3 regions of the Clostridium sp. RTP31139st1_H3_RTP31139_211217 genome follow, and region 3 is predicted to be linked to each of the others. Evidence: riboswitches for the same ligand, from Rfam matches in the RefSeq annotation. Region 3 holds a riboswitch; each other region holds the start of a gene.
The links. Region 3 has a riboswitch for lysine ahead of ABUA17_RS11275 (Na+/H+ antiporter NhaC family protein). Riboswitches for the same ligand answer to the same signal wherever they lie in the genome.

Region 1 (8,125 bases), on a different contig from region 3:
ACCACCTGTTGGATGTCCGTTTACTGCAAGATGTGATTATGCTATGAAAATATGTAAAGAAAAACAACCACCACTATTTGAAGTAGGAGAAGGTCACAGAGCAGCATGTTGGTTATGTCATGAAAATGCACCAAAAGTTGAATCACCAATAAGGGGGGAAGAATAATGGAAAATAAAAATGACGTTATTTTAGAGGTTAAAAACCTTTGTAAATACTTCCCTGCAAACAAAGGATTATTTTCAAAGAAGAGCTTTGTTAAGGCAGTAGATAATGTTTCTTTTACAATTAAAAGGGGAGAAACTTTAGGGTTAGTAGGAGAATCAGGATGTGGTAAAACTACTACTGGAAGAACTATTTTAAAGTTATATGAACCAACTTCAGGTCAAATAATTTTTAATGGACAAGATATTACAGGTTTAAGTGAAAAGAAGATGGTATCTTTAAGAAAAAATATGCAAATGATTTTCCAAGATCCATATGCATCACTTAATCCAAGAATGACTGTTGGAGATATTATCGGTGAAGCCATTGATATTCATGGGTTATTTAAAGGAAAAGAAAGAGAAGATAGAATTAGATATTTATTAGATAAAGTAGGTTTAAATGGTAGTCACATTAATAGATATGCTCATGAATTCTCAGGTGGACAAAGACAAAGAATTGGTATAGCAAGAGCATTAGCAGTTCAACCAGATTTCATAGTGTGTGATGAACCAATATCAGCACTTGACGTTTCTATTCAAGCTCAAGTTATAAATATGCTTGAAGAATTACAAGAAGAATTTGGATTAACTTATTTATTTATAGCACATGACCTTTCAATGGTTAAACATATATCAACTCATATTGGAGTTATGTATTTAGGGCAAATGGTAGAAAAAGGTCCAGCAGATGATGTTTATATGAATCCAAAACATCCTTATACTAAAGCACTTTTATCAGCAGTTCCAATACCTGATCCTAAGGTAGCAAAGGCTAATAAAAGAATAGTTTTAGAAGGAGATATTCCATCACCAATAGATCCTCCACCAGGTTGTAGATTTAAAGGTAGATGTAAAGATGCAATGAAGGTATGTTCTGAAATTAATCCAGAATTAAAAGAAGTTGAACCAGGACATTTTGTTGCTTGTCATTTATATAAATAATTAATTAGACTGATTAAATTATAATTTAATCAGTCATACAAAAGTTATCACATTGCAGAAATGCAATTTAGATAAAGAAAAACAAGGGGGAAAATTTCAATGAAAAGTTCAAAACTTAAAAAGTTATGTGCAGTTGTATTAGCTGCAACATTAGCTACTTCTTTATTTATTGGTTGTGGCGATAGCTCATCTAATAGTGGAAGTAGTTCTTCTAACCAACAATTGGTATTTAATTTAGGTGAGGATCCAGAAACAATGGACCCAACATTAAACAATTCTTCAGGTGCTGGAACTATGATTTTAAACGCATTTGAAGGATTAATGGTACTTGATGAAAATGATCAACCAGTAGAAGGTACAGCTGAAAGTATGGAAGTTTCTGAAGATGGATTAGTATATACTTTCAAAATAAGAGAAGATGCTAAATGGTCTGATGGAGAAGCTGTAACAGCAGATAACTTTAAGTACTCTTGGTTAAGAGCATTAAATAAAGAAACAGCTGCTGAATATGCTTATCAATTATTCTACATTAAAAATGCAGAAAAGTTTTATAATGGAGAAGCAACAGCAGAAGAAGTTGGAATTAACGTAATTGATGAAAAAACATTAGAAGTTACATTAGAAACTCCAACTGCATACTTCCCACAATTATTAGCATTTACAACATATGTTCCTTTAAGAGAAGATATAGTTTCTGCTAATCCAGAAGGATGGGCAACTAACCCTGAAACTTATGTTTCAAATGGTCCATTTAAATTAGTACAATGGGATATGAAAGATCAATTAGTTTTTGAAAAAAATGAAAACTATTGGGATAAAGACAGTGTTAAATTAGAATCTTTAACTTTTAAATTAGTTACAGATGATACTACTGCATACTCAGAATTAAAAGCTGGAAACTTTGATATGGTTAACTCTGTACCAACAAATGAAATTGAACCAGGTATAGAAGAAGGGTTAGTTCATGTTAACCCTAAATTAGGAAACTATTACTTTGCAATCAATGTTGGTAAGCAAGATACTTTAAGTGAAGATGTTAAAGAAGTTTTAAACAATAAATTAGTTAGACAAGCTTTAAATCTTGCTATTGATAGACAAGAAATAATTGATAACGTTGGTAAAGCAGAACAAATTCCTGCATATAGCTTTGTTCCACAAGGTATTACAGATGAAAATGGTAATGATTTTGCATCAAAAGAATATTATGATCCATCAGATATGGAAGGAAATATAGCAAAAGCAAAAGAATTATTAAAAGAAGCTGGTTACGAAAATGGTAATGGGATTCCAACTATAGAATTAATGTACAATTCAGAAGGTGCTCATAAAGATATATGCCAAATCATCCAACAAAACTGGGAAGAAATTGGTGTAAATGTTGAATTAACAAACCAAGAATGGGCTGTATTCTTAAATACTAGACAACAAGGTGATTATCAAATTGCAAGACATGGATGGATTGGGGATTATATAGATCCAATGACATTCTTAGATTTATGGGTTACAGGTGGAGGAAACAACGATTGCGGATTTAGCAACGCTAGATATGATGAATTAATTGCTGCTGCAAAAGTTGAAACAGATTCTGCAAAGAGACTTGAAATGTTAAGAGAAGCTGAAGATATATTAATGGATGAAATGCCAATATTACCAATCTATTACTATACAACAGTAACAGCTGCAAACGAAAATGTTAAAGGTGTTAGAATTTCTACATTAGGAAAAATTTCTTTCAAATATGCATATAAAGAATAATTAATCAAAGAGAGTCAAATATGACTCTCTTTTTAATTTCCAGCAGGATTGTAATGATTGCTAGAAACTCCTTCTCTTTTTACAGACTTATGTTTTAAATTTGGATTATGATTATGACCTTCTTCAGTAATTGGAGTTTGATAATTGCATTTTTCCATTCTAGCAACTTTATTATCAGGTTGACTATCTTTTGGCATAATAAAATTCCTCCTAAATATCAATATATAATTTACAAGCTTAGTATATACAAAAGTAATAAGAAATATATATCCAAATCTTTCATAGCAATTTAAAAGCAAAATAAAAAGAGCTACTTTTGTAGCTCTTTTCTATAAACCTAAAACATCATCCATATTGTATAGTCCAGCTTCTGATACTGTAGCCATATACTCACATGCTTTTAAAGCACCGATAGCAAATACATCTCTTGAAATAGCTTTATGAGATAACTCAATAACTTCACCAGTTCCAGCAAATATTACATCATGATCTCCAACTATAGATCCACCTCTAACTGCATGAATTCCTATTTCATTTTTTTCTCTCTTTTTATGCCCATCTCTACCATGAACATAGTGAGTTTCTTCTGAAATTGATTCTTTTATAGTATCAGCTAAAAGTAATGCAGTACCACTTGGAGAATCTAATTTTTGATTGTGATGTTTTTCAATTATTTCAATATCATAATTTCCATATAATAAAGGAGTAACTTTTCTTAATAATGAGTTAATAAGGTTAATACCTAAAGACATATTAGCTGATTTAAATAAAGGTAAAGTTTTACTTTTTTCATTTATTAAATTTAAATCATCTTGATTGTAACCAGTAGAGCAAATTACTAAAGGTTTTTTTGTTCTTTCTGTTAATTCTAATAATTTGTGTAAAGTGCTAATGTTAGAAAAATCTAAAAGAACATCATATTCTATATTAACATCATCTGGTGTAGTGAATACAGGATATTTTTCCTCCTTAGGAAATTTATCAATACCAGCAACAATTTCTAAATTAGGAAATTCACTTACTAAATTAGTAATAACAGTTCCCATTTTTCCACAACATCCACTTAATAGTACTTTAACCATAAAATATACTCCTTCTATACTAATTTGTGTCTCTTTAGTGTATTAACTAAAGTTTCTTGATTTTTGTCATTCATTTTATAAAGAGGCAATCTTAATTCGCCAACATTCATTCCCATAATATTCATAGCTGTTTTTACAGGGATTGGATTTGTTTCAATAAATAAATCGTTAATTAAATCTAAATATTCTAATTGTAAAGCTGTTGCTTTAGAACAATCACCTTCTAAATAATATTTACACATATCATGAATAGTTTTCGGAACGATATTAGCTGCAACAGAAATTACGCCAACTCCGCCTAGTGACATTATTGGAACTACTTGGTCATCGTTGCCTGAATAAATATCAATTTTGCCACCACATAAAGCTTTCATTTTAGCTATTTGACTTAAGTTTCCGCTAGCTTCTTTTATTGCTACAACATTATTAAGCTCTGTAAGTTTTAATAATGTCTCAGCTGTAATGTTCATATTAGTTCTACTTGGAACATTATAAAGTATTATTGGAGTCTTTACAGCATCGTTAATTGCTTTGAAATGCATAAATAATCCTTCAGCATTTGTTTTATTATAATATGGTGTAATAACAAGTAAACCATCAACACCAACACTTTCTGCATAAAGACTCATTTCTATAGAAGTTCTGGTATTATTTCCACCAGTACCAGCAATAACAGGGATTCGTTTATTTACAGTATCAACTGTGAATTTAATAGCATCTTTCTTTTCTTTTTCTGTCATTGTAGTTGCTTCGCCTGTTGTACCACAAACGATAATAGCATCAGTAGATTCCTTTATATGCCATTCAAGTAATTCTCTGAATTTCTCAAAATCTATACCATTTTCATTAAAAGGTGTAATTATAGCTACACCTGAGCCTTTAAAAATTGACATTATATTCCTCCTAAAGCCAGTTATTATTAATTAATACTTCGGCAATTTGTACAGCATTTAATGCTGCTCCTTTTCTTATGTTATCTGCAACAACCCATAAATTCAATCCATTATCTATACTAAAATCACGTCTTATTCTACCAACGTAAACATCATCTTTTCCTGAGACTTCTAACGGTGTTGGATATTTAAGTTCGCTAACATTATCATAAACTGTTAATCCAGGTGTATTTTCAAATAATGTAAATATATCTTCTATTTCAAATGGATTATTTAATTCAACATTAATGCTTTCACTATGGCTATTTAAAACAGGGACTCTTACAGTTGTAGCAGTTATTCTTAAATTTTCATCGTGTAAAATCTTTCTTGTTTCGTTAATCATTTTTTCTTCTTCTTTAGTATAACCGTTATCTAAAAATACGTCTATGTGAGGAAGACAGTTACCAGCTATTGGGTATGGGAATTTTTTAGGAGCAACTCCATTTAAACCATCTTCTAAATCAGCTATACCTTGCATTCCTGCCCCTGAAACAGCTTGGTATGTTGAATACACAACTCTTTTTATTCCATACTTATCTAATAAAGCTTTTAATGGTACCATTGCTTGAATTGTAGAACAATTTGGGTTAGCAATAATTCCATTATGATTTTTTAAATCCTCAGGGTTAACTTCAGGAACAACTAAAGGAACGTTTTTGTCCATTCTCCAAGCACTTGAGTTATCTATAACAACTGCTCCATATGATGAGAAAATAGGAGCAAATTTTAAACTTGTATCTCCACCTGCTGAAAATAATGCAATGTCTATTTTCTTATTTTTGATATTTTCTTCACAAGTATTTTCTACTATATATTTTTGACCTTTAAATTCTAAATAAGATCCTGCTGATCTTTGAGAAGCAAAAAGATATAGATTTTTAATAGGGAAATTTCTTTCCTCTAATATTTCTAAAAATTTTCTACCTACATTACCAGTACTACCAACAATTGCAACATTGTACATTTTGGTTCCCCCTTTTTTACTCTTAATATTTGCATATATAAATTTAATAATAGAAAATATTCTGTCCAAATTTAGGAAGATTAAATTTACTATTAAAAAAACCTTGAGTTATCACTCAAGGTATACTGTACATATAAATACAAAAAATCCTTAAATGATAGCTCACCACATAAAAATGTGACAGAAATATGCATATTATACATACCCCCAGTTATATAGCTGTAAAGCTTAGGCTATATACTTCGGCGATAAATCCTTTCCTATTATTTTAACACGCTTAAATCCATAATAATACTCTTAAGTACCGCACCTCTATCTATTTATAAACTTATATGATTTAGATTATACCTTTTATATACAAAACTTTCAAGGAATATTTAGTAATTTATTCATATATACTTAATTTTATTATATGAATGTATTACAAAATTGTAACAGCGTATTTTGTATAAATATAAAAGATATAGGAGAAAATATTTTTATAAATTTTATATAGGGGGAATTTTCATGAGTAAAACACCATTAAAGAAGATAATAAAGTCAAAAATTAAGACTAATAAAGAACTTACACCACAAGAAAAAATGCGTGAAAAGATAAAATATGAAATCGCAGAAGAATTAGGCTTAAGTGAAAAAGTAGATGAGTGTGGATGGGGAGGATTAACTGCTGAAGAAACAGGTAGAATAGGTGGAATTATGACAAAAAGAAAAAAAGAATTAAAGTTACCAACTAATGATCAGATTTTAGGAAGAAAATAATGGATTGACTTAATATTTAGTATCATAGTAATATAAAACATAGAAATTTATTTTTTTGTATTATAATTTACATTATTATAAGATTTTCTCACAATTTAATGAAGTGAGGGGGGATATTATGGCTTATGGAGAATTTGCAAAGATATATGATGAATTAATAAATGAAGATATAAATTATGATGAAATGGTAGATTGTATATTAAGAATTTGTAATGAAAATAATATAGAATTTAATGATTATTTAGATATAGCATGTGGTACAGGTAATGTTACAGTAAGAATAGCAAAACATTTTAAAAATATTTACGGAGTAGATTTATCTGAAGATATGCTTAGAGAGGCTTTTGATAAGTTAAAAAGTGAACGTATTAAAGGTAAGATAATCTGTCAAGACATGACCGAGCTTTCTTTAAATAGAAAGTTTGATTTAATTACTTCGGTATTAGATTCTACAAATTATGTAACAGATATAGAGGGTTTAAAAAACTATTTTAAAGGTGTATATGAACATTTAAAAGATGACGGATTATTTATATTTGATGTTAATTCGTATTATAAATTATCAGAGATACTAGGTAATAATATTTATACATATAGTGAGGAAGATGTTTTTTATACTTGGGAAAATGTTTTTGAAGATGACTTATTATCTATGTTTTTAACTTTCTTTGTTAAAAAGGGAGAATTATATGAAAGATTTGAAGAAGAACATCTTGAAAGGGCTTATAAAGAGTCTCAGTTAGAAAGTATCTTAGAAGAGTTAGATTTTAAGCTTATTAATAAATTTGATGGATATTCTAATGATAATGTACAAGCAAATAGTGAGAGAATAGTATATGTTGTAAAGAAAATTCAATAGTTGGAGGTCAAATATGAGCGATAAAATAATTAGAGCAGTAGCTAAAGATGGAATGGTAAGAATAATTGCAGGAACAACTACTAATTTAGTAGAAGATGCAAGAGTTATACATGAATGTACGCCAGTAGCTTCAGCAGCATTAGGGAGAATGTTAACAGCAGGGGCCTTATTAGGAGCTACATTAAAGTCTGAAAATGAAGTAATGACTTTAAGAATAAATGGTGGCGGAGATGCGGAAGGAGTAGTTGTAACTGCTTATGAAGGTGCTAAAGTAAAGGGGTATATTGGAAATCCTTATGGTGATTTACCGTTAAATGCAAATGGAAAGCTTGATGTTGGTGGATATGTAGGTAAAAATGGAACACTTATGGTTATTAAAGATTTAGGCATGAAAGATCCATATGTTGGTCAAGTACCAATACATTCTGGTGAAATTGCTGAAGATTTAGCATATTATTTCACTGTTTCTGAACAAACACCATCAGCTGTTTCATTAGGAGTTTTAGTAGATAAGGATTATTCTATTAAGGTAGCTGGTGGATTCATAATTCAAATGTTACCAGGAGCAGATGAATTTTTAGCTGATATAATAACTTATAGATTAGAGGAAATTCCTTCTTTAACA
Region 2 (8,125 bases), on a different contig from region 3:
ACATAAAGAGCTACCTGTTAAGGAATTATGGTTAGTTGATATAGAAGAAGGAAAACATAAGTTAGAAATAGTAGGAAATCTTGCCAAAAGAATGGTAAAAAAAGCTGGAGTGGATATGGAGGTTAATCTAACTTTAGATAGAAGAGAAGCATTAAAGGATGCTGATTTCGTAACTACTCAATTAAGAGTTGGATTATTAGATGCAAGAATAAAAGATGAAAGAATTCCGCTTTCACATGGAGTGATAGGTCAAGAAACTAATGGAGCAGGTGGATTATTTAAAGCACTTAGAACAGTTCCAGTAGTATTAGATATAATTAAGGATATTGAAGAACTTTGTCCAAATGCATGGCTTGTTAACTTTACAAATCCAACAGGAGTAATTTCAGAAGCAGTATTTAAATATACAAACTTTAGAAGATATATTGGATTATGTAATGTTCTAATAGGTGTTAAAAATGGTATGGCAGACATATTAGAAGTGGAAAAAGATAGAGTAGAAATGGACTTTGCTGGACTTAATCATATGGTTTATGCATTGAATGTAAGATTAGATGGTAAAGATATAACAAAAGAAGCAATTGAGAAATTCGTTACTTCATCATTAACAATGCAAAATATAAAGGATATTCCTTTAAATGCTGATTTTGTTAGAGCACTAGGAGTTATTCCTTGTCCATATCATAAATATTACTATAAACATAAAGAAATGTTAGAAGAAGAATTAGAAGGATTCAAGGATGGAAAAACTAGAGGAGAAACTGTTAAAGCCTTAGAAGACGACTTATTTGAATTATATAAAGATGAAAATTTAGCTGTTAAACCACCACAATTAGAAAAAAGAGGTGGAGCATACTATAGTGATGCAGCTTGTAACTTAATAAACTCAATTTACAATGATAAGAAGGATATTCAAGTTGTAAATACATTAAATAATGGAGCAATAAGAGACTTTAGAGAAGATTCAGCAGCAGAAATGAGCTGTGTAATAACTAATGAAGGTCCAAAACCTTTATCAGTAGGATATTTACCAGTTGCAGTAAGTGGATTAGTTACTGAAATAAAAGCATTTGAAATATTAGCAGCAAAGGCAGCAGTTGAAGGTGATTATAATGCAGCGTTACAAGCATTATGTATAAATCCATTAATACCATCAGATGACTTAGCTAAAACTATTCTAGATGAGATGATGGAAGCACATAAAGAATATTTACCACAATTCAAATAGAAGAGGTGTTAATATGACTAAATTAATAGTAAATGCAGATGATTTTGGATTAAGTGAAGCAGTTAATTATGGAATAATATCAGCATATAAAAATGGAATAGTAAGATCAACTACTATAATGGCAGGAATGCCAGCTTTTGATCATGCTGTTGAACTATTAAAAGAAAATAAAGGGTTAGGCTGTGGAGTTCATATGACTTTAAGCTTAAATAAACCTGTTTTAAATTATCATAAGACAATAGTAGATGAAAATGGTAACTTTTATAGAAGAATAACTAATGAACTTATAGAAGAAAAGTTTGATTTAGATGAAGTATACGAAGAATTTTGTAGCCAAATAAATAAGGTTATTAATAGTGGTGTAAATGTTGATCACTTGGATTCTCATCATCATGTTCATACATTATCAAGTTTAAAACCTGTTATAGAGAAAATAGTTAAGAAGTATAATCTTCCTATAAGAGGTGGATTTGAATCAAAACTAGATTATGACAAAGTTATACCAATGACAGAAAGTTTTTATAATGAAAATGTAACAGAGGATTATTTTGAAAAATATATGGATGAGCTTAAAAAGCATGATGTAATAGATATCATGTGTCATCCAGCATTTGTAGATGAGTACTTAGTTAATTCAACATCTTATGCAATGCAAAGAATGAAAGAATATAGTATTTTAACATCAGAAAAAGTACAAGAATATTTAAGAAAAAATAACATAGAACTTACTAATTACAGTAAGCTTTAGGAGGATATAAATATGAACGAAGAATTAATGGAAATATCATTTGGTCTTATAGCTAATGCAGGAGAAGCTAAAGGATTAGCATATGATGCATTAAGCAAAGCTAAAGCTGGTAACTTTGAAGAAGCAAAAGAATTAATAAATAAATCAAAAGAAGAAATGCATAAAGCTCACGCATTCCAAACTAAGCTTATTACTGAAGAAGCTTCAGGAAATAGCGTAGAAGTAAATGTGTTATTAATTCATGCACAAGATCATTTAATGAATGCTATGAATTTTTAACAACTAGCTGAAGAATTTATAGAAGTTTATGAAAGATTAGTAAAGTTAGAAAATAAATAAGCGAACCATTTTTTATATTATATATCTTATACATTTTATACATTTAACGGTATGGCTTAAGAAAATATTTCTTAAAGTTATATCGTTAATTTTCTATAAATAAAAATAATATACAAAAATTTAGAGATGTAAATATGATATAATAGAATATATATACTATTATTATTTGTATATACATCTTATATTTATAGTAGTATACAAAGGAGTTTAAAGAATGGTTGAACCAATGTATGTTAAAATAGAAAAATATTTAAAAGAATTAATTGATTCTGGTGAAATAAAGCAAGGTGAATTATTACCATCAGAAAATAAATTATGTGAAAAATTTAATGTTACAAGAATGACAGTAAGATCAGCTTACAATAATTTAGTTAAAGAAGGCTATATAACAAGAAAAAGAGGTATAGGTAGCATTGTTTTAGCTAATAGAATTTCTGACAATATTAGCAATATTCAAAGTTATACTAAGGAAATGATTAATAAGGGGTATAGTGTAATAACTAAATTAATTAGTTTGTCTATAGTTGAAGCTGATAAGACTATAAAAGATAAATTAAATTTAGAATTGGGAGAAAATGTTTGGGAAGTTAAAAGAGTAAGGTATGCCGAGGGGTCGCCGGTTTCATATATGATAACTTATATGCCTGTAAAGATGTTCCCCAATTTAAAGAAAACTGATTGTGATTCGTTATATAAATATTTAGAGAAGTGTGGATATAAAATATCTACGGCACAACGTGTAGTTGAAGCATTAATATCAAGTGAAGAATTAATGGAACTACTAGAATTAGAATGTGAATCACCTATTCTTCATATAGAGCAAGTGGCAATATTAGAAGGTGGAGAAGTTTTTGAATATTCACATACATATCATTATGGATATAAATTGACATTAAATGCTGCTGTAGATAAGTATTGAAATTGGATATAAATACAAGAATATATATTAATTAATGTAAATATTAAATTAGGCTTATAAGTAGATTATATATGTAGTATTTTGAGGAATTAAGACGGAAAAGTTTATAATTATACAAAATTATCTTTACAATATACATAAAAAAATGTATATTATAAGTGACAAATAGATATGAAGTAGGTAGAGGTTGCGATATTTAATAGTATGTTTGCGGAGGTAAGCACAGTGATGTAAACAGAAAGGAAATTTCGCCGAAATGTATAGCTAATGCTTTGAGGCTATAACATTGGGGTTATGTAGAAGATACATAACACTGTCACAGTTCGCTTTGTGAGGAGCTATCACTAATATGGTTATATTTTTACAAAAGATAAGAGTTAAATTTTATTAGTTTTTGTTAGTAATATAGTCTTGAGTGATAAACTCAAGGCTTTTTTTGTTTTAATTAAACTGTGAAGAACTATCACTTATTAGCATGAAGCTTTTAAAAAGATATCTCCTTCAACTAGAATGTCACATAATAAATTCAGGGGGGATTTTAAACTAATGCAAAACGTAGTAGAAAACGAAAGAAAAGGTTTTTGGAAAAAATTTAGTAATGGAATAAAAGTTCCACATACATTAGTTATTATTTTTTCAATAATAATATTAATGGCAATAGCAACATATATAGTTCCAGGTGGAGCATATGAAAGAGTAGTTACAGAAGTAAATGGACAAAGTAGAACTGTAGTATTAAATGGTTCATTCCAATATGTTGAAAATGAAGCACAAGGATTATTTTCAGTAATGCAGGCACCGATAAGCGGATTAGAGCAATCAGCAGAAATTATAGCATTCTTATTTGTAGTTGGTGGGGCATTTAGTTTAATAACTAGAACAAAAGCAATAGATTCAGCTATTGCTAAAGTTGTTAATATTTTTAAAGGCAATGAATTATTAATAATTCCTATTATATTTACACTGTTTTCTCTTGGAGGAGCAACTTTTGGTATGACTGAAGAGGCTATACCATTTATAACAATTTTAGTTCCGTTAATGTTAGCACTTGGATTTGATAGTATATTAGCAGTAGGGATAAGTTACTTAGGATGTATCGTAGGGTTTGCAACAGCTATGCTTAATCCATTTACAGTAGGTATAGCACAATCAATAGCTGAAATTCCACTATTCTCAGGATTAGCATACCGTACTATTTTATGGGTTATAACAACCGCTGTAGGAGTTATATTCTTAATGATTTATGCAAGAAAAATTAAGAAAAATCCAGAATTTAGCCCAATGTATAAATTAGATGAAGAAAAACGTAAAAAATTAAGTCAAACTCAAAGTGAGGAAATTAAATTTACAGTTTCACATAAAATTATTATTGCATCTATCGGTGTTTGCTTAGCAGTTATTATATGGGGAGTTCTAAAAGCAGGATTCTGGATTCCAGAAATAGCAGCTGTATTCTTAATAACAGGAATATTTGCAGGAATAGTTGGTGGATTAAAAGCTGATGAAATGGCAGAAGCATTCATAGCAGGAGCTAAGGATATGATTGGAGCTGCTATGGTAATTGGATTTGCAAGAGCTATAGTTATAATTGCTGAAAATGCTCAAATTATAGATACAATATTATATGGTTTATCATCATTTATAGGTAAATTACCATCATTATTAGCTGCATGTGTAATGTTACCAGTTCAAATGTTTATAAACTTCTTTGTTATTTCAGGTTCAGGACAAGCGGCGTTAACTATGCCAATATTAGCACCACTTGGTGATTTACTTGAGATATCAAGACAAACAACAGTTTTAATATTCCAATTAGGAGATGGATTCTCAAATGCTATCTTCCCAACATCAGGAGTATTAATGGCATGTCTTGGAATGGCAGGAATACCATATTCAAAATGGGTTAAATGGATTATGCCATTACAAATAATCTTATTTGCACTTGGAATTATATTTGTAACTTGTGCAATGATGATGGGATGGGCTTAATTTAGTTAATAGTTAAATTAGTAATTAGGTTATCAGTTAGAATTAATGGTTAATAGCTAAGTTAGCTGGTTAAGAATTAATAGTTAAAAGTTAGATCAATATTTAAGAGTTGGTAAGTAATAGTAAATAGTTATTAGTTAGTAAGTAATAGTTAGGAATTATAAGTTTGTAGCTTATAATTTGTAGGTAGTAGTTTAAGAATAAATTCAATTAAACTGAATTTTAAAGGAATATTAGTAATAAGCTCCTAGAGGCTTTATATTCAACTACTAACCTAAAACTATTAATTACTAACTAAATTTCTTATTAATTTGTTTTACAAGGGAGGAAGAATAAATGAAGGAAAGAATATATAATGAAGGTCAATTAATTAAAGAAAAATTAGTAGAAATAAGTGATTACATATACAATAATCCAGAGCTAGGAAACGAAGAATATAAAGCTGTTGAAGCATTAACAACATTCTTAAAAGAGCATGGATTTGAAATAGAATGTCCTTATGCTGGGATGGAAACAGCATTTAAAGCTACTTTTGATAGTGGAAAACCAGGAAAAACAGTAGGATATTTATGTGAATATGATGCACTTCCTGAAATAGGACATGGATGTGGACATAACATGATAGGGCCTATATCTTCTGGAGCAGGAGTTGCATTAAGTAAAGTTTTATCTGAAATTGGTGGTAAAGTTATAGTTTATGGAACACCAGCAGAAGAAACAAATGGTGGAAAAGTTATTTTAACAGAAGCTGGAGCATTTGATGAATTAGATGCAGCAATGATAGTACACCCAGCAGGGGAAACAAGAGCAAGTGGATCAAGTAATGCACTATATGCAATTCAATTTACATACAAAGGTAAAACAGCTCATGCAGCAGCTTGTCCAGAGAAGGGAATAAATGCATTAAATAGTGTTATTCAATTATTCAATGGAATAGATGCACTTCGTCAACATGTAACTCCAGATGTAAAAATGCATGGAATAATTGTTAAGGGTGGAGTTGCTGCGAATATAGTTCCAGATGAAGCCGTAGCACAATTCTATTTAAGAGCAGAAACTAGAGAAAAAGTTTATGATGTTTTAGAAAAAGTTAAAAAGATTGCCGAAGGGGCAGCCTTAATGACTGGTGCAACTTTAGAAATGGATAGATATGAATTACCATATGATAACTTAAAAACTAATGAAACATTATCAGAAATGTTTAATGAAAACTTAAGAACATTAGGAATTACAGAAATAAATGCTCCAGAAAAGAGCTTAGCATCAAGTGATATAGGTAATGTGAGTCATGTTGCTCCAACAATTCATCCGTATATAGGGTTAACAGATTGTCCGCTATCAGGGCATACAACTAAAATGGCTGATACTACAACTACAGATAAGGCTCATGATAGATTATTAGTTGCAGCATTAGCATTAGCTTACACAGGGTATGATGTTATAGTTAAAAATGAAGATTTAAGAAAATAAATAGATTATGTTGATAAAAAGGGATGGTTATTTTTAAACCATCCCTTTTTATACTAAAAACTTTATTAAATGAATAAATTTTATAATAATGCGGTTTAGAACTTAAGTCATATGTTAATAATCATAACTGGTGATGAGTTATGAGAAATGCATATAAAAAATTAATTATAAATCAGAGAAGAAATAATAAAATTATAAATGAATTAAAAGTAGATAATATTGAGGATAAAAGTGAAAAATGCCCATATTGCGAATGTACTGAATTTATTAAGTTTGGAAGTTATAAAGGAATTCAAAGATATAGATGTAAGAATACAAAATGTGAAAAAACATTTACTAAGGAGAGCAATAATCCTTTTAGATGTTCTAAAAAATTTAAGGAGAACTGGGTAAAATACTATGATGTTTTTATTAATGGACTAACATTAAGGGAATGTGCTAAAGCATTAAATATTACTTTAGTAACGTCATTTTATTGGAGACATAGATTTTTACATGATTTAAAGATAAAAAATCATATTGAAAGAATAGATTCTTATGTAGAGTTTACTAAGCTAGTAACAACTGAGAATTTTAAAGGTAGTAGAAATATAAATACTAAAGAAAGAGATAAGATTGTAACTATTAATGGTGTAAATGATTCTATTAACATAATTTCAGTTATAGCTGGTAGAAGGTACTTTGGATTTAATGAAATAAAGAAAAAATTAATACAACGCATAGATGAGAAGGCATACATAGTTGGAATGATAGATGCAAGACTTGATTATTTTTGTAAAGTATTCATAGAAGTAAATAAGAGCAAGTTAAATGAGAAAATTGAGAAAAACACTCATAGAAAGTATTCTATTAAAGCTAAATTATGGCTAAAAAAATTTAGAGGTATTGCAAGTAAATACCTAAGTGATTATTTAAGTTTGAGGGCTTTTGAATATAAAAATAATGGTGAATATAAAAATTGTATACCAATTGAAGAAAGAATAAAATTTAAAATTAATTTAGGTGTAGAAATAAGTACGTATATTACATGGAATTCAATAAAACTAAAAGAATTAGAAGTATAAACTTAATTCTAAAAATAAAGTGTTGATATATAGTCAGAAAATGAGGGAGAATTTTTATTATATATTGTGATGATTAAGAAGCCACTATTCAAATTAGATAGTGGTTTAGTTGTGCTACTTAAAAGTTAAAAAAGGTTGCTTTTTCTAGATTATATATAAATGAAATTTATAGTCAGACATAAGATTATAGAGTAGCAGTTAAGTCCTATACGAATCTGTTATATCAAATTGTTGTTAACAACAATTTGATATAACAGATTCGTATAGGGATGAAAGACATATGATATACCCTTGAGATGAATTAGTGTAAAATGATTTATGTTATAGTGAATAAATAAAAATAAATAAAATGAATTTGCTTTGTAAAA
Region 3 (6,433 bases):
CTTAGATATAATATCTAAAGGGATAGGAGGCTTAATTATGGAAAAATTTCAATTTCCTAAGGTTGGACTTAGAACAATAAAATCAGGTATAGCTGTTTTTCTATGTTTGTTACTTTTGCCTAACGAACCTTTTTTTGCTTGCCTTACTGCAGTAATTTGTTTACAAGATACTGTTTATAACTCAATTCATATGGGTATAAATAGAGGTGCAGGTACTATATTAGGTGCTAGTTTTGGCTTAATATTTTTATTCTTATTTAGATCATTAGAAAATCATATATCTAATACTTACATATCAAAACCACTTATATACTTAATTATTGCTATAGGTATTATCTTAATGATTTATCTATGCAATATTCTAAAAAGGCCAGGTGCTATAAATATAACATGTATTGCATTCCTAGGTGTTACTACAGCTCATGCTTATAGTGATCCCTTATTTTATGCAACTAACAGAATAATAGAAACATTGCTTGGAATAGTAATTTCAATATTAGTTAATAAACTTATAACACCACCACCACATAAATAATTGGAATTTTATAATAAAAAAATTTAAATATAAGTGTATCTACATTATAGATTAAAACTATCAAAAAAGGGTTATGCTTCTGCATAACCCTTCTAATATATAGCCCTCTTTATTTATTTTTCTTATTGCTTAAGCTTCTTCAACCTTCTTACCGAATATTTGTACTCCTACATATAATGCTATTAATGAAATTGGCAATACTATATATATTGGAACTCCAAATCCCGATGGAATATATCCAAATAATATAGTTACTGCTGCAACAAATAGCGAATACCATATTTGTGTCTTAACATGTTCAATATGATTGCATCCAGCTCCCATTGAAGAAAGTATTGTTGTATCTGATATTGGTGAACAGTGATCGCCAAAGATAGCTCCTGTTAATACCGCACTTGTACAAACTACTACAAATGACATATCTGGATTAATTGAATATGCTAATGGAATTGCAAGTGGCATTAATATACTCATTGTTCCATATGCAGTTCCTGTAGAGAATGAAATTACTGCCCCTAAAATAAATATTAAACTTGGTAATAAGAATGCTGGTATTGCCCCTTTTAATACTTCAACTAAATAATATGCAGTTCCAAGTTCTTTAATTACTGATCCTAATGACCAAGCTAATATTAATATAACTCCAGTTATTATTAACCCTTTCATTCCATCAACCCAAACTTCAATAGCTTCACTTAAAGTAAATATTTTCTTACAAACTCCCATTAAAATAGCAACTATTGAAGCAAATAATGCTGATTGGAATAATGCTACAGAAGCATCTGAAGCAGCAAATGCTTCCATTATGCCTTTAAATGAAAATGGTGAATTAATCATAATTTCTTGAGTTGCAGATGGATCTCCACCAATTATTGCACTATATCCACTATAATAAAATGCTACTAATGCAGAAATTATTAATGCTCCTATTGGAATAATTGCATTCCATATACTAAGCTTAACACCTTCTTTTGGCTCTAATTCATCCATTTGAGCTGTTGCTTCAACTGCAACCTCATCTTTAATATTCTTATCTCTGTTTCTTGCCGCAATCTCAGCTTTTCTCATTGGCCCAAATTCTTTTAAAGTTAAAGCCGTTATCACTATAAATGCCAATATCAATATGTTATAGAATCTATAAGGTATTGTTTGAAGAAATACTCCAAAACCACTTGCCTCTACACCTATTGAACTAAATCCTTCACCAATTAAACTTACTTCTAATCCAATCCAAGTAGAAATAATAGCTAGCCCAGCCACTGGTGCTGCTGTAGCATCTATAATAAAAGCCAATCTTTCTCTTGATATCTTCATTTTATCAGCTACTGGTCTCATTATTGGTCCAACTATTAGTGAATTTGCATAATCATCAAAGAAAACACATAAACCTAAAAGCCAAGTTGTCATTTGTGTACTTTTTACCGTCTTAGCCTTTTTAGCTAAAGCCTCTGCTATAGCCTTTGCTCCTCCCATTTTTGCAACTAAATTAATTACTCCCCCAATTGCAAGCACTTGAAGAACTATCCCAGCATTCCACGGATCTGCTAATGAATTCAAAGCCCTATTTACAAAATCTAAGAACGCTTGTATAAATGCCCCAAATACATTATGTCCTGCCAAACTAATTAAAAAGCTTCCTGATAAAATACCTATAAACAATGAAATAACAACATTTTTTGTTATAAAAGCTAATATTATTGCAACTAATGGTGGTAGTAATGTCCATAGCCCAAACTTATTTGCATTCACCGCCGGTTCAACTTCTGCTGCAAATACAACTGACGTTGAAAAAATAAATACTAGCATTGTAAGTAATAATACTTTGTAACTTCTTTTCACTTCTTTTTCCCCCTTATTTTATATAAAAGCGAATAATAAGGGCACCCCAAACTAACAATAAAAAAAGACCTTGAGTTAACACTCAAGGCCTTGTATGTACTAAAAAATTATAAAACTACAAGTCTTAAATGATAGCTCACCACAAAATACTTTGTGACAGTAATACATATATTCTATGTATTCCCAGCTATACAACCTTAAAGCATTAGTTGTACGCTTCGGCGATTGCTCCTTTCTTATTGAATCACAGTGCTTTCCTCATCAATAATACTATTAACTTTCGCGCCTCTACCCTAGTTTATTCACTTTTGTTATTTATAAATTGATTATATAATCAATTTATTGCATTTGCAATACCATTTTATAACTTTTTATACATATTATTTTCCATTTTTACTCATAAAGTTTTCAATCTCTTCCACAGTCTTTATAATATCACTAGATAAATTAATAACGCCATCTTCTGTAACAAGGATATCATCTTCAATTCTAATTCCTATTCCTTCTTCGGCGATATATATTCCTGGTTCAACAGTAAATACAACTCCTGGCTCAAAAATAATATCTCTATGCGGAGTTTCAATATCATGTGTATCCATACCTAAACTATGACCTATACTATGATAGTAGTACTTTCTTACTTCACTTTTATCTTTAATTAATCCAAGCTTTATACATTCTTCTGAAATTAGCTCTGTAGCTTTTTCATTTACATCCTTATATTTCATACCTGGCTTAATTAAGTTGATAATCTCTTCATTTACCCTTAAAACAGCATTATAAACTTCTTTTTGTCTTTCAGTGAATTTACCATTAACAGGGAATGTTCTTGATATATCTGCGTTATAACAATTATATTCAGCCCCTAAATCAAAAAGAATTAAATCATTTTCTTTAAGCTCACAATTATTATCAACATAATGTAATGTTGTAGCATTTTCTCCTGCGGCAGCTATTGTTGTAAAAGCTAGCCCTGTTGCACCTTTAACCTTACAATTAAAATCAAAATATGCTTCTAATTCATATTCCTTCATTCCAACACGAGCTTCAGACATTAATTTTTCAATTCCGCTTTTTGTTATTTCAATAGCTTTTTTTATTTTATCTACTTCTTCTTGTGATTTTTTTAATCTTAATTCACCAATTTTACTATAAACATTATTTATTCTAACTTGTGGATACTTAGTTGTTATTTCATTGGCAAATCTATGTGAAATAGTTCCTTCTCTGTTTGCACTCATTCTTTCTAAATCTAAATAAAGATTTATTTCTTCCTTCATAGTAATCATTCCATGGATGTCTCCGTCAAACTGGCTCTTGAATTTAACTTCATCTACAGCCGCAATCTCTTCAGCTTCTTCTTTACGTATGCTTTTACCTACCCATTTTTCCATCTCTAGATCAATGTCTTTTATATAAAGTTTAGAAGATTTTACTCCATTAATTTTTGTCATAACTAATATATGATCTTCTTCTTTTATTCCTGTTAAATAATAAAAATTTCTATTTGGTGTAAAAGGATAAGTTTGATCTCCTGTCTTCTGAATTGCCTTTCCTGCAAATAAAATCACAATTGAATTATCCTTAATTTTATCTAAAAGATTATCTCTATTAAATTTATAAATATTTTTATTCATAGCCCTATCTCCTTGCAAATAATATTTTGTCATTTAGTTTTATTACTCTGCTGCTAATAACTTAACGCTTCTAACATTAGGTAAAGAATTTAACCTTGCAGCTAATTGACTTATACTTTTCTCCATATGCGAAATATCAATAGTAACAGTTACATTAGCTGATAAGTTTATAGGAATATCTTGGTTTATAGTTAATATGTTTCCCTTATAAAAAGCAATACAATCTAATACTTTAGATAATGTTCCTGACTTATGTGTCATTAAGATTATTAAAGTTACCTTTTTTGACTGCATATCTTGTCCCATTGGAAATACATCATCTTTATATTTATAGTATGTACTTCTACTAATACCTACTAATTTTATAGCCTCACTTATATCCTTTGCATTCCCAAGTTCAATATTCTCTTTTACTTCAATTACCTTTTTAAATATCTCTGGTAATGATCTTTCATTTACAATGTAAAATCTATCTTCCCCCATAATCATTCTCCATTCGATTTATTTTATTAATATTATACAACCAAAATTTTTACAACGCACTATAAATTTTACATTCAAAAAATTATTTACCTTTATATTAATTTACAAATTTCACCTTTTTAAATTTTAACAATGATGAAAATTAAGAATATTACTTAAAAGAATAATATAAATTCTTAATGAAAATCATACTAATTTCTGAAAATAATATCCTTAACTTTTCAGTATTAACTCATAATTAAAGAATAAGTACTTTAACCATTAATATTGCCATTATAATAGCAGACATATCTGCCATTATAGCTGCCCAAACAGTATGACGTGTTTTCTTTATTTTAACTGCTCCAAAATATACAGTTACAGTATAAAATATTGTCTCTGTAGTTCCCATAATTACCGAAGCTACTAAACCTATAGGGGTATCAGCACCATAATTTTTTAAAATATCAGTAAAAACTCCCATAGCTCCACTTCCTGAAAGAGGCTTGATTAATACTAAAGGTACAACCTCCTTTGGTAAATCTATTAGTTTGCAAAGTGGTGCAATTGCATTGTTTAACATGTCTAACAGATTAGCTTCTCTAAATATTTGAACTGCTATTATCATTGCTAAAAGATAAGGAAAAATATTTACACAAACCTTTAATCCATCCTTTGCTCCTTCAACAAACCAATCATAAACCTTTCTACCCTTTATCATTCCATAAGTAATAATAATTAAAACTATTATAGGAATAATACTTTTAGTTATATAGTTAAACATTAATATCACCCCATAATCCTAAAAATATCTTTGCAAAATTTTACAACAAATAACACCAACAATGGCTGCAGTACCAGTTGATATTATTGCTGGAAGTATTATTACTCCAGGATTTGTGGAACCTGCTGCTGCTCTTATAGATAATACTGTTGATGGAACTAATTGAATACATGCCGCATTTAATACCAAAAATAATGCCATATCATTACTAGCTCTCCCTTTTTCATTATTCAACCTGTCCATTTCTTCCATTGCTTTTATTCCAAAAGGTGTAGCTGCGTTTCCAAGCCCCATCATATTAGCAGTTATATTCATAACTATAGCCCCTAAAGCTTTTTCATCCTTTGCTGATTCTTTAAAAATAAGTTTTAATATTGGTTTCATAAGCTTGGCTAGTTTTTCTGTAAATCCACTTTTTTCTGCAACCTTCATTACTCCACACCAAAAGCACATTAATCCTACTAATCCAATTATAAAACTAACTGTAGAATCAATAGATCCTATTATGGCATTAGATATTCCTTCACCATTGCCAGTAAATATTCCAACTATCAAACCCAGAAAAATCATTACAAACCATATATAGTTAATCATTTTTTTCCCCTCTCTTTATTCTTTACTTTACAATATATGCCTTGCATCACATATTTATTAGTGATAGGATAAAGATATTAACATAAGTGAAATTCTATTTTTTGAGTTTTACTTTCACCTTCAAGGGTACTTAGAAGGATTTTCATACAAGTTTTAGTTACCTAATAAAGGAGATACATAAATGAAAGAATCAAATTTAAAACTAGCTCAAAAAGATATCGATGAGGCATTAAAAGCTGTAGAAGAAATGGAAAGCTACATTAATGAGGGAAATGAAGAAAATGCTATATTAAAACAAAAATTCATGACTCTAACAGAAAAAGTTCAAAAATTAGAAAATTTACTTAAAACAGAGGGAATATTATAAAATATTTTACTTAATATCACTTAAATCAAAAAGAGGATAGCAAAAGCTATCCTCTTTCATTTTAGTTACTAAAAAGTAATTATTATATTTTTATTTTATAACCTTACTTTATACCCAAATTCTCTAAATCTCAATAATCTCAGTGATATTGCCTATACCTAATTGATTGTGTACCCAATTTTAGACATAACTACCTTTTAGTAAACGTTACCAGT

Region 1: another riboswitch for lysine. It lies ahead of ABUA17_RS16005 (aspartate-semialdehyde dehydrogenase); the one in region 3 lies ahead of ABUA17_RS11275 (Na+/H+ antiporter NhaC family protein).
Region 2: another riboswitch for lysine. It lies ahead of ABUA17_RS08715 (YfcC family protein); the one in region 3 lies ahead of ABUA17_RS11275 (Na+/H+ antiporter NhaC family protein).

What each region holds. Positions count from the first base shown of each region.
Region 1 covers NZ_JBCOAB010000053.1:12,002-20,126, forward strand. Annotated here, with positions in the region: gene ABUA17_RS15975 (ABC transporter ATP-binding protein) at 1-166, shown strand, start outside; gene ABUA17_RS15980 (ABC transporter ATP-binding protein) at 166-1,146, shown strand; gene ABUA17_RS15985 (peptide ABC transporter substrate-binding protein) at 1,246-2,901, shown strand; gene ABUA17_RS15990 (hypothetical protein) at 2,934-3,098, opposite strand; gene dapB (4-hydroxy-tetrahydrodipicolinate reductase) at 3,231-3,983, opposite strand; gene dapA (4-hydroxy-tetrahydrodipicolinate synthase) at 3,998-4,876, opposite strand; gene ABUA17_RS16005 (aspartate-semialdehyde dehydrogenase) at 4,887-5,882, opposite strand; lysine riboswitch at 6,033-6,205, opposite strand; gene ABUA17_RS16010 (alpha/beta-type small acid-soluble spore protein) at 6,390-6,641, shown strand; gene ABUA17_RS16015 (class I SAM-dependent DNA methyltransferase) at 6,760-7,500, shown strand; gene hslO (Hsp33 family molecular chaperone HslO) at 7,514-8,125, shown strand, end outside.
Region 2 covers NZ_JBCOAB010000016.1:12,092-20,216, reverse strand. Annotated here, with positions in the region: gene ABUA17_RS08735 (6-phospho-beta-glucosidase) at 1-1,228, shown strand, start outside; gene chbG (chitin disaccharide deacetylase) at 1,242-1,976, shown strand; gene ABUA17_RS08725 (PTS sugar transporter subunit IIA) at 1,989-2,255, shown strand; gene ABUA17_RS08720 (GntR family transcriptional regulator) at 2,530-3,234, shown strand; lysine riboswitch at 3,408-3,583, shown strand; gene ABUA17_RS08715 (YfcC family protein) at 3,781-5,223, shown strand; gene ABUA17_RS08710 (M20 family metallopeptidase) at 5,560-6,693, shown strand; gene ABUA17_RS08705 (IS1/IS1595 family N-terminal zinc-binding domain-containing protein) at 6,834-7,757, shown strand.
Region 3 covers NZ_JBCOAB010000025.1:152-6,584, reverse strand. Annotated here, with positions in the region: gene ABUA17_RS11280 (FUSC family protein) at 38-535, shown strand; gene ABUA17_RS11275 (Na+/H+ antiporter NhaC family protein) at 665-2,374, opposite strand; lysine riboswitch at 2,499-2,673, opposite strand; gene ABUA17_RS11270 (aminopeptidase P family protein) at 2,755-4,011, opposite strand; gene ABUA17_RS11265 (ACT domain-containing protein) at 4,054-4,494, opposite strand; gene ABUA17_RS11260 (spore maturation protein) at 4,733-5,257, opposite strand; gene ABUA17_RS11255 (nucleoside recognition domain-containing protein) at 5,276-5,851, opposite strand; gene ABUA17_RS11250 (hypothetical protein) at 6,033-6,218, shown strand.